2 regions of the Achromobacter sp. 1014246743 genome follow, and region 1 is predicted to be linked to the other one. Evidence: riboswitches for the same ligand, from Rfam matches in the RefSeq annotation. Region 1 holds a riboswitch; the other holds the start of a gene.
The links. Region 1 has a riboswitch for glycine ahead of AC6LJ2_RS15520 (D-amino acid dehydrogenase). Riboswitches for the same ligand answer to the same signal wherever they lie in the genome.
Positions count from the first base shown of each region.

Region 2: it holds a riboswitch for glycine, as region 1 does, so the genes downstream of both, gcvT (glycine cleavage system aminomethyltransferase GcvT) here and AC6LJ2_RS15520 (D-amino acid dehydrogenase) in region 1, are expected to answer to the same signal.

Region 1 is NZ_JCBANA010000033.1:43,418-47,827, forward strand. Features, by position in the region: gene AC6LJ2_RS15510 (Zn-dependent hydrolase) at 1-678, opposite strand, end outside; gene ampC (class C beta-lactamase) at 800-2,008, opposite strand; glycine riboswitch at 2,143-2,233, shown strand; glycine riboswitch at 2,235-2,325, shown strand; gene AC6LJ2_RS15520 (D-amino acid dehydrogenase) at 2,370-3,599, shown strand; gene AC6LJ2_RS15525 (sulfite exporter TauE/SafE family protein) at 3,603-4,346, opposite strand.
Region 2 is NZ_JCBANA010000027.1:55,820-60,229, reverse strand. Features, by position in the region: gene AC6LJ2_RS13500 (aminoacetone oxidase family FAD-binding enzyme) at 1-67, shown strand, start outside; gene AC6LJ2_RS13495 (superoxide dismutase) at 305-919, shown strand; gene AC6LJ2_RS13490 (ZIP family metal transporter) at 945-1,838, shown strand; glycine riboswitch at 1,926-2,021, shown strand; glycine riboswitch at 2,055-2,177, shown strand; gene gcvT (glycine cleavage system aminomethyltransferase GcvT) at 2,264-3,364, shown strand; gene gcvH (glycine cleavage system protein GcvH) at 3,461-3,838, shown strand; gene gcvP (aminomethyl-transferring glycine dehydrogenase) at 3,936-4,410, shown strand, end outside.

The DNA of each region.
Region 1 (4,410 bases):
CTGGCCCAGCGCCGCCGTGACCACGCCGATCACGGTGTCTGCGGCCTCCAGCACCGGCCCCTGTTCGATATGCGCCTCGAAATAGGCGCCCACGCCATCGCGCACCGCCGGGGGAACGGCCGCTGCGCCGGCATAGCCGATCGCGGTCAAGGCGTCACGCACGCTGACGCCGTCGCGGTCACGCTGCCCCAGCGCATGGTCCAGCGTAAAGGCGCCGGCGTACACGCCCGAGCCCATCATGACCGGCACGAAGCGCGATCCCTCTTCGTTCGTCCACACCACCAGTTCCAGCGGCGCCTCGGTCTGGACACCGGCGTCGTTCAGCGTGCGCAGCACTTCCAGGCCCGCCAGCACGCCGTAGTTGCCGTCGAACTTGCCGCCGGTGGGCTGGGTATCGATATGGCTGCCCGTCATGACGGCGGGCAAGGCATTGTTGCGGCCCGGACGGCGCGCGAAGATGTTGCCGATGGCGTCCACGCGCAGCTCGCACCCCGCCTGGCGCGCCCAGTCCGAAAACAGGTCGCGGCCCTGGCGGTCCAGGTCGGTCAGGGCCAGCCGGCAGACCCCGCCCTTGTCGGTCGCGCCGATACGGGCCAGATCCATCAACGACTGCCACAAGCGCGCACCGTCCACGCGCAGATCAGCCAGGGAATCGAAGGCAGTAGAGGCAAGGGTCATGCAAGCTCCTGATACGCGAAGGGGACGTCGCCACGCCGCGCGGGCGGGCGGAGGATCGGCCATCGAAAAATAATGGCTGGTGTACCAGGCGCTGCAAATACACAATCGCGCTGAATCAGGCTCACTGTACAGGCGCGTTCGGGCTATCTGTATAGGTCAGAATCCGCAACGCCAACCGCACGCGGGCCTCGTTGGGATAGTTGCGGTTGGCCAGGATCACGATGCCCAGCTTGCGCGACGGCACGAAGGCCACGTAGGCGCCAAAGCCGTTGGTGGCGCCGGTCTTGTTGATCCACACCGCCTCCTGCGGCGCGCTCGGCGGCTGCACGGCCTGCACGGGCAGGGTTTCGAACGCCACCTTGGCCGAGTTGCCGGCCACCAGGTCATCCACCGATACCGGGTAGCGGTACTGCTCCCAGATCAGGTCCTGCGTCATCGCGCCCAGCTGGTAGTAGCCGGTATGCGTGGCCGCGATGGCGCGCTGGATGGCGGCATCCGCGGGCGCCACGCCCAGGTTCACCTCGACGAAGCGGATCATGTCGCGGGCGGTCGATTTCACGCCATAGGCCTCGTCCGCCAGCACGCCCGGATTCAACCGCACCGCCGCGTTCTGCTTGTTGTAGCCCCAGGCGTAGTCCGGCATTTTTTCAGGCGGTACGTTCACATAGGTGCTGCGCAGCCCCAGCTTGGGAAACAGGCCCTGCTCCAGCGCCGCCACGTAGGGCTGGCCCAGGCTGCGCGCCGCCACCACGCCCAGCATGCCGATGCTGGGATTGGCGTAGGTGCGGTGCGTGCCGGGCGCGTACTGCGGCGTCCAGGCCTTCAGGTAGGCCATCAACTGGGCCATGTCCTGCACGGCGTCCGGCACCTGCAAGGGAAAGCCCCCGGCCGTGTGCGTGGCCAGGTTGATCAGCGTGGTCTTGGCAAAGTCGGTGCCTTGCAGTTCGGGCACGTACCGGGCGGGGCTGTCGCCCAACGACAGTTTGCCCGAGGCCTCTGCATAGCCCGCCAGCGTCACGGTGAAGGTCTTGCTGATCGAGCCCAGCTCCAACAGCGTGTCGGGCGATACCGGCTTGCGCGGTGCGCGCGAGGCATCGCCGTAGTTGAAAAAGCGCTGCTCGCCGTTGCGGGTGACGGCGATCGCCATGCCGGGGATGTCGTACTGGCGCATGACCTCGGCCACGGCAGCGTTGATCGCCTCGTCAGCGGCCCGCGCCGACACGGCCGCGGACACCGCTGCCGCGGGCTGCCCCGCCGCCAGGGCGGGTCCGGCGCCTGCGGCCAAGGCCAGCAGCCCCATCGAAGCACGGAGTTTTTCTCTCAGGCGCATGCCATTCTTCCTGTCGTGTCATACCGGCTGGCGCCGGCCAAATGGCCGCCCAGTGTAGGACGAATTTGACGCATCCTGGTACTAACCCTAAGTCTCGTCCGACCGAAATTTTGGCTATCCTGCTCCGGTCGATTCAAAACCCCGCAGAAGAGACTCGCCCCCGTGGCGGGCGCCGACGGAGCAACCGCCCCGGAAACTCTCAGGCAACAGGACTGCGCGGTGTAGACAATCTGGAGAGAGGCGCCAGGCGCGCCCACCGAAGGGGATCCCGCGGCGCTCGCCGCCCGGGTGAAGCTCTCAGGTACCAAGACAGATGGGGTGCTGCTGCCGGTTGGCCGCAGCCACGCTATCTGGAGCCACCATGCCCCGCATCGCCATCATCGGCGCCGGTATCACCGGCGTCACGTCTGCGTACGCCTTGAGCAAACTGGGTTACGACGTCACGGTCTACGACCGCCAGCGCTATCCCGCCATGGAAACGTCCTATGCCAACGGCGGCCAGCTGTCCGCCAGCAACGCCGAAGTCTGGAACAGCGCCGCCACCGTCATGAAGGGCCTGCGCTGGCTGGGGCGGCGCAATGCGCCGCTGCTGCTCAACCCGCGCTTCAGCTGGCACAAGTATTCGTGGCTGGCCCAGTTCATGGGACAGATCCGCAATTACCGCCAGAACACCATCGCCACCACCCGGCTGGCCATCGAGGCGCGCCAGCACCTGTACGCCATGGCCGAGGAAGAAGGCATCGACTTCGACCTGGAACGGCGCGGCATCCTGCACATCTACCACGACGCCGCCAGCTTCGAGACCGCACGCCGCGCCAACGCGCTGCTGCGCGAAGGCGGACTGGAACGCCACGCGGTCACGCCCGACGAAGCACGCGCCATCGAGCCCGCGCTGCAAACGGCCTGCCACGGCGGCTTCTACACGCCGTCCGATGCCACCGGCGACATCCACAAATTCACCAGCGGCCTGGCCCGTGCCTGCGCGCGCCGCGGCGTGCGCTTCGAGCAGGACGCCGACATCCGCGCCATCAGCCGCGACGGCCTGCCCTACGTCTTGGACATTGCCCGCGAAGGCGGCACGCAACACGAACAGCACGAGGCCAGCGCCATCGTCATCTGCGCCGGCGCCGCCAGCCGCCAGTTCGCGCGCCAGCTGGGCGACTCGCTGAACATCTACCCGGTCAAGGGCTATTCCATCAGCGTGCACCTGGACGAGCCCGACAGCCGCGCTGCCGCCCCCACCGTCAGCCTGCTCGATGAAGCCGCCAAGATCGTCACCAGCCGCCTGGGCGACCGCTTCCGCGTGGCCGGCACGGCGGAATTCAACGGCTTCAACATGGACATCCGCGCCGAGCGCATCCAGCCGCTGGTGGACTGGACCCGCAAGCACTTCCCCGGCGTACGCACGTCACGCGTGGTGCCCTGGTGCGGCCTGCGCCCCATGACCCCCAACATGATGCCGCGCGTTGGCCCGGGCAAGCGGCCCGGCGTGTTCTACAACACCGGGCACGGGCATTTGGGGTGGACGCTGTCGGCAGCGACGGCGCAGATGCTGGCGGCGAGTGTGCGGGACGGGGTGTCGCTGGCGTAGCGCCTACCGCGCCAGCAACTGCGGCACCGAAGACGCCAGCAACGTCAGCCCCGAACACGTCAGCAGGCCCAGTACCGTGCGCCGGAACGTCACTTCGGAAATGCCGATGTACAGGCGGGTGCCCAGCAGCGTGGGGATCAGCATGGCCGGCGCCACCACCGCGAACATGGGCGCCATGTCGCGGGTGACGATGCCGGTGGCCAGGTAGGTGGCCATCGTCACCGACAGCATCGCCAGGTTGAAGTTCTGGATCACGGCGCGCTGGGTGTCCTTGTTGAAGCCGCGCAGCGTGCACCACAGCGTGGGCACGCTGCCCGCGAAACCGCCGATGCCGCCCAGCACGCCGCCGACCATGCCCACGGCGCCATCGCCCAGGCGGTTGCCGCCGATGCGCGGCAGCCGCTGCGACATCAGCATGACCGGGCACCACAAGGCCAGCAAGGCGCCCAGCACCGCCTTGAACCAGTCCATGTCCAGGTGCGGCAGCACCAGCACGCCCAGCGGAATGCCGGCCAGGCCGCCCGCCAGGAAGGGCCACAGCAGTGGCCAGTCAAAGCCCCGGCGCACCGAAAACACGGCCAGCAGTTGCCCGGTCAAGGCGCCGAAGACGGCCAGAGCGGCGGCCAGGCGCGGGTCCAGCACCCAGGCCCAGAACGACATGGCCACCATGCCGAACGCAAAGCCCGACAGGCCCTGCACGAAGCCCGCCACCGCCGCGCCGATCGCCACCACCCATACCGCGTCCATGCCTGCTGTCTCCTTGATTCCGGGGCCGGTTGCGGCCTCTTGATGTCATGACCGGGGATTCTAG
Region 2 (4,410 bases), on a different contig from region 1:
CTGGCTGGGCGGCTACAACTTCCAGTGGGCCTGGGCCTCGGGCGTGGCCTGCGGCAAGGCGCTGTAGGCGCGGCGCCCGCGTTCGCGGACCGCCGCTTCGCTTTCATTCTCGGACGGTTTCACGGCAGCGATCGGCCAGGCCGCCACTGGCCGTGTCCACGCGGCCGGCGGGCCGCATCGCCCGCCGCCATGACAGCCTCGGCAACGCCACCATTGTTATATCAAATAAAAATACATATCATTTATGTTTTCGATAATCGATTCGGCCCCGCTTTCGGCGGCGCCGTCCTGACGGAGACATGCCATGGCCTACACCCTGCCGACCTTGCCCTACGCCTATGACGCGCTCGAACCCCATATCGACGCCATGACGATGGAAATCCACTACAGCAAGCACCACCAGACCTACGTCACCAGCCTGAACGCGGCCCTGGACGGCGCCGGTATCGCCACCGACGAGCCGGTCGAAGCCCTGGTGGCCCGCCTGGACCAACTGCCCGAGGCGATCCGCGGCGCAGTGCGCAACCACGGCGGCGGCCATGCCAACCACAGCCTGTTCTGGTCCGTCATGTCGCCGCAGGGCGGTGGTGAGCCCGATGGCGCGCTGGCCCGCGCGATCGATGCGGAACTGGGTGGCCTGGCCGCGTTCCGCGAGGCCTTCACCAAGGCAGCGCTGACCCGCTTCGGCAGCGGCTGGGCCTGGCTGTCGGTCACCCCGGCCGGCAAGCTGGTGGTGGAAAGCAGCGCCAACCAGGACAGCCCGCTGATGCAGGGCAACACCCCCATCCTGGGCCTGGACGTGTGGGAGCACGCCTACTACCTGAAGTACCAGAACCGCCGGCCGGAATACATCGGCGCCTTCTACAATGTCGTCAATTGGCCCGAGGTGGCGCGCCGCTACGCCGCTGCCATCGGCTGATCCGGCATTGCGCGAGGGCAGGTCCATGAACACATTCAGCCGTCATCGCATCCGGCCCGCAGCCACCAGCGTCAGTGTCTGGACGTTGGCGGTGCTGGTCGCCTGCCTGGGCCTGCATCAGCTGTGGGTCTATCTCGCTGTGCACGCACCCCATGTGGCGGACGCGCTGCTGGGCGGCATGGTCGCCGCCGGCGCCACCGCGGCGGGCACGCTGCCCATTCTTTTCGCGCGCACCATTCCCCAGAAAATGCAGGACAGCATGTTCGGCTTCGGCGCGGGCGTGATGCTGGCGGCCAGCGCGTTCTCGCTGGTGGCGCCGGGCATCGCGGCAGCCGAATCGCAGGGCGCCGGCCCCTGGGGAGCCGGGCTGACCGTCGGTGCGGCCATCCTGCTGGGCGCGGCCGCGCTGCTGCTGATGGACCGGCTGCTGCCGCATGAACACTTCATCAAGGGCCGCGAAGGCATCGAGGCGCATCGGCTGCGCCGTACCTGGCTGTTCGTCTTCGCCATTACCTTGCACAACCTGCCCGAAGGCCTGGCCATCGGCGTGGGCTACGCGGGCAACGATCCGGTGCGCGGTACCGCGCTGGCCACCGGCATCGCCATCCAGGACATCCCCGAAGGGTTGGTGGTGGCCGTGGCGCTGATCGCCGCCGGCTACAAGCGCTCGTTCGCGGTGGCGCTGGGCATGCTGTCCGGCCTGGTCGAGCCGGTCGGCGCCGTGCTGGGCGCGGCGGTGGTGGGCTGGTCGGCGGCCATGCTGCCCTGGGGCCTGGGATTCGCGGCGGGCGCCATGCTGTTCGTGATCAGCCACGAAATCATCCCCGAATCGCATCGCAAGGGACACGAGGTCTATGCCACCTGCGGGCTGATGCTGGGCTTCGTGCTGATGATGCTGCTGGACACGGCGCTGGGCTAGGCGTTGCGAACAGGTTGCGGGCCGCCGGTGACAGGCCGCGCGGCGCTGGGCGAAGCCGGCGTTTCGCGGTATGCTTTCGGCGCTGTCACGCATGTTGCGGGAGAGAGCGGCTGTTAACCGCAGCCGCCGCCGAAGGCGCAATTCGCCCGGAATCGCTCAGGTATCCCATACCGCACATGTTTGCCCTGTCCCGGTTTATGCCGTGCGGACGCGGCAAAACAGCACTCTGGAGAGACCTGGCGCCGCTGCCCAATCAGGGACATAGCGCGCAGCCCAGGCGCCGAAGGTGCAAACCCGCCACGCGGGGCAACTCTCAGGCAAAAGGACAGAGGGGCGGAAGATTCAGCCGTTGTGCGGGGGCGCATTGCCCATCTGCCAGCGGCATTCCGTAACCCTGGCACCGCTGCCGCTCCGGAGTCCCCTGCATGTCCGCAACCCTCAAACGCACCCCGCTGGCCGACGAACACATCGCCTCCGGCGCCCGCATGGTCGATTTCGGCGGCTGGGACATGCCCCTGGCCTACGGCTCGCAACTCGAAGAGCACCACGCGGTGCGCCAGGACGCCGGCATGTTCGACGTCTCGCACATGCTCAACGCCGACGTCACCGGCCCGGATGCCTTTGCCTACCTGCAGCGCCTGGTGGCCAACGACGTGGCCAAGCTGACGGTGCCGGGCAAGGCGCTCTACACCTGCATGCTGAACCCGCAAGGCGGCGTCATCGACGACCTGATCGTCTATTTCTTCGCCGCCGACCAATGGCGCGTGGTCGTCAACGCCGGCACCGCCGACAAAGACATGGCCTGGATGCAGCGCGTCAAGCAGGCCGGCAAGTTCGACGTCACCATCACGCCGCGCCGCGACCTGGCCATGGTCGCCGTGCAGGGCCCCAACGCCCGCGCCAAGGTCTGGGCCGCGCGCCCGGCCTGGCAGGCCGCCAGTGAACCGCTGACCCCGTTCGTGGCCGCCCGCATCGGCGACGACACCCTGGTGGCCCGCACCGGCTACACCGGCGAAGACGGCTTTGAAATCGTGCTGCCCGCTGCCGACGTCGTGCAGCTGTGGCGCGACCTGGTCGCCCAGGGCGTGCGCCCGGCAGGCCTGGGCGCGCGCGACACGCTGCGCCTGGAAGCCGGCATGAACCTGTACGGCCAGGACATGGACGAACTGACCCAGCCCGGCGAGGCCGCGCTGACCTGGACGGTGTCCCTGAAAAACCCCGAGCGCCGCTTCATCGGCCGCGACGCGCTGGAACAATTCGCCACGCCCGCCGCCTTCGTCGGCCTGAAGCTGCAGGAACGCGGCGTCATGCGCGCCCACATGGCCGTGCGCACCGCGCAAGGCACCGGCGAACTCACCAGCGGCACCATGTCGCCCACGCTGGGCGTATCGATCGGCTTTGCCCGCCTGCCGCAAGGCGTGGCCGCGGGCGATACGGTCGAGGTCGACATCCGCGGCAAATGGGTGCCCGCCCTGGTCTGCAAACTGCCGTTTGTCCGTAACGGCAAAGCCGTCGAACACTCGTAAACTCGAAGCTTCGCGCCGCAGGCCCCCCGTGGCGGGCGGGCTGCCGGCGCGAGGCGCGCAACACCATTCTTCTACCCGAATCCCTCAGGAGTTCCCATGAGTCTGCCCACCGATCGCAAGTACACCCAGTCCCATGAATGGGTCAAAGCCGAAGGCGACGTGTTTGTCGTCGGCATCACCGATACCGCCCAGGACCAACTGGGCGACCTGGTCTTCGTCGGCGACGTCAAGGTCGGCGCCAAGCTGAACGCAGGCGAAACCGCCGGCGTGGTCGAGTCGGTCAAGGCCGCCTCCGACATCTACGCCCCGGTCGCCGGCGAAATCGTCGCATTCAACGACGAACTCGAAAGCAACCCCAACCTGATCAACGAATCGGCCTTCACGGCCTGGATCTTCAAGATCAAGCCGGTCAACGCCGCCGATGCCGACAAGCTGCTGGACGCTGCCGGCTACGAAGCCGTCGCCAACGGCTAAGCCTGTCCGGGCGGGCGGCGGCGCCAGGCGTCGCGCCCGTCCGCAAGATGCATCACCGTTCGTCCCCCGACGACACCTGCTACCCCGAGATCCCTCCATGTCGCGCGCCCTAGACACCCACACCGACTTCATTCCCCGCCACATCGGCCCCTCCGACGCCGACCAGGCCGCCATGCTTGCCGTGATCGGCAGCGCCAGCCTGGACGCCCTGATCGAAGAAGTCGTGCCGCCCAAGATCCGCAGCCAGGCCCCGCTGGCGCTGCCGCCCTCGCGCAGCGAAGCCGACGTGCTGGCCGAACTGAAGCAGATCGCCGGCCGCAACAAGGTCTTTCGCAACTACATCGGCCAGGGTTACTACGGCACGCAGACCCCCAACGTGGTCCTGCGCAACATTCTCGAGAATCCCGCCTGGTACACGGCCTACACGCCCTACCAGCCCGAGATCTCGCAGGGCCGCCTCGAGGCCCTGCTGAACTACCAGACCATGGTCGCCGACCTGACCGGGCTGGACATCTCCAACGCCTCGCTGCTGGACGAAAGCACCGCCGCCGCCGAAGCCATGACGCTGGCCC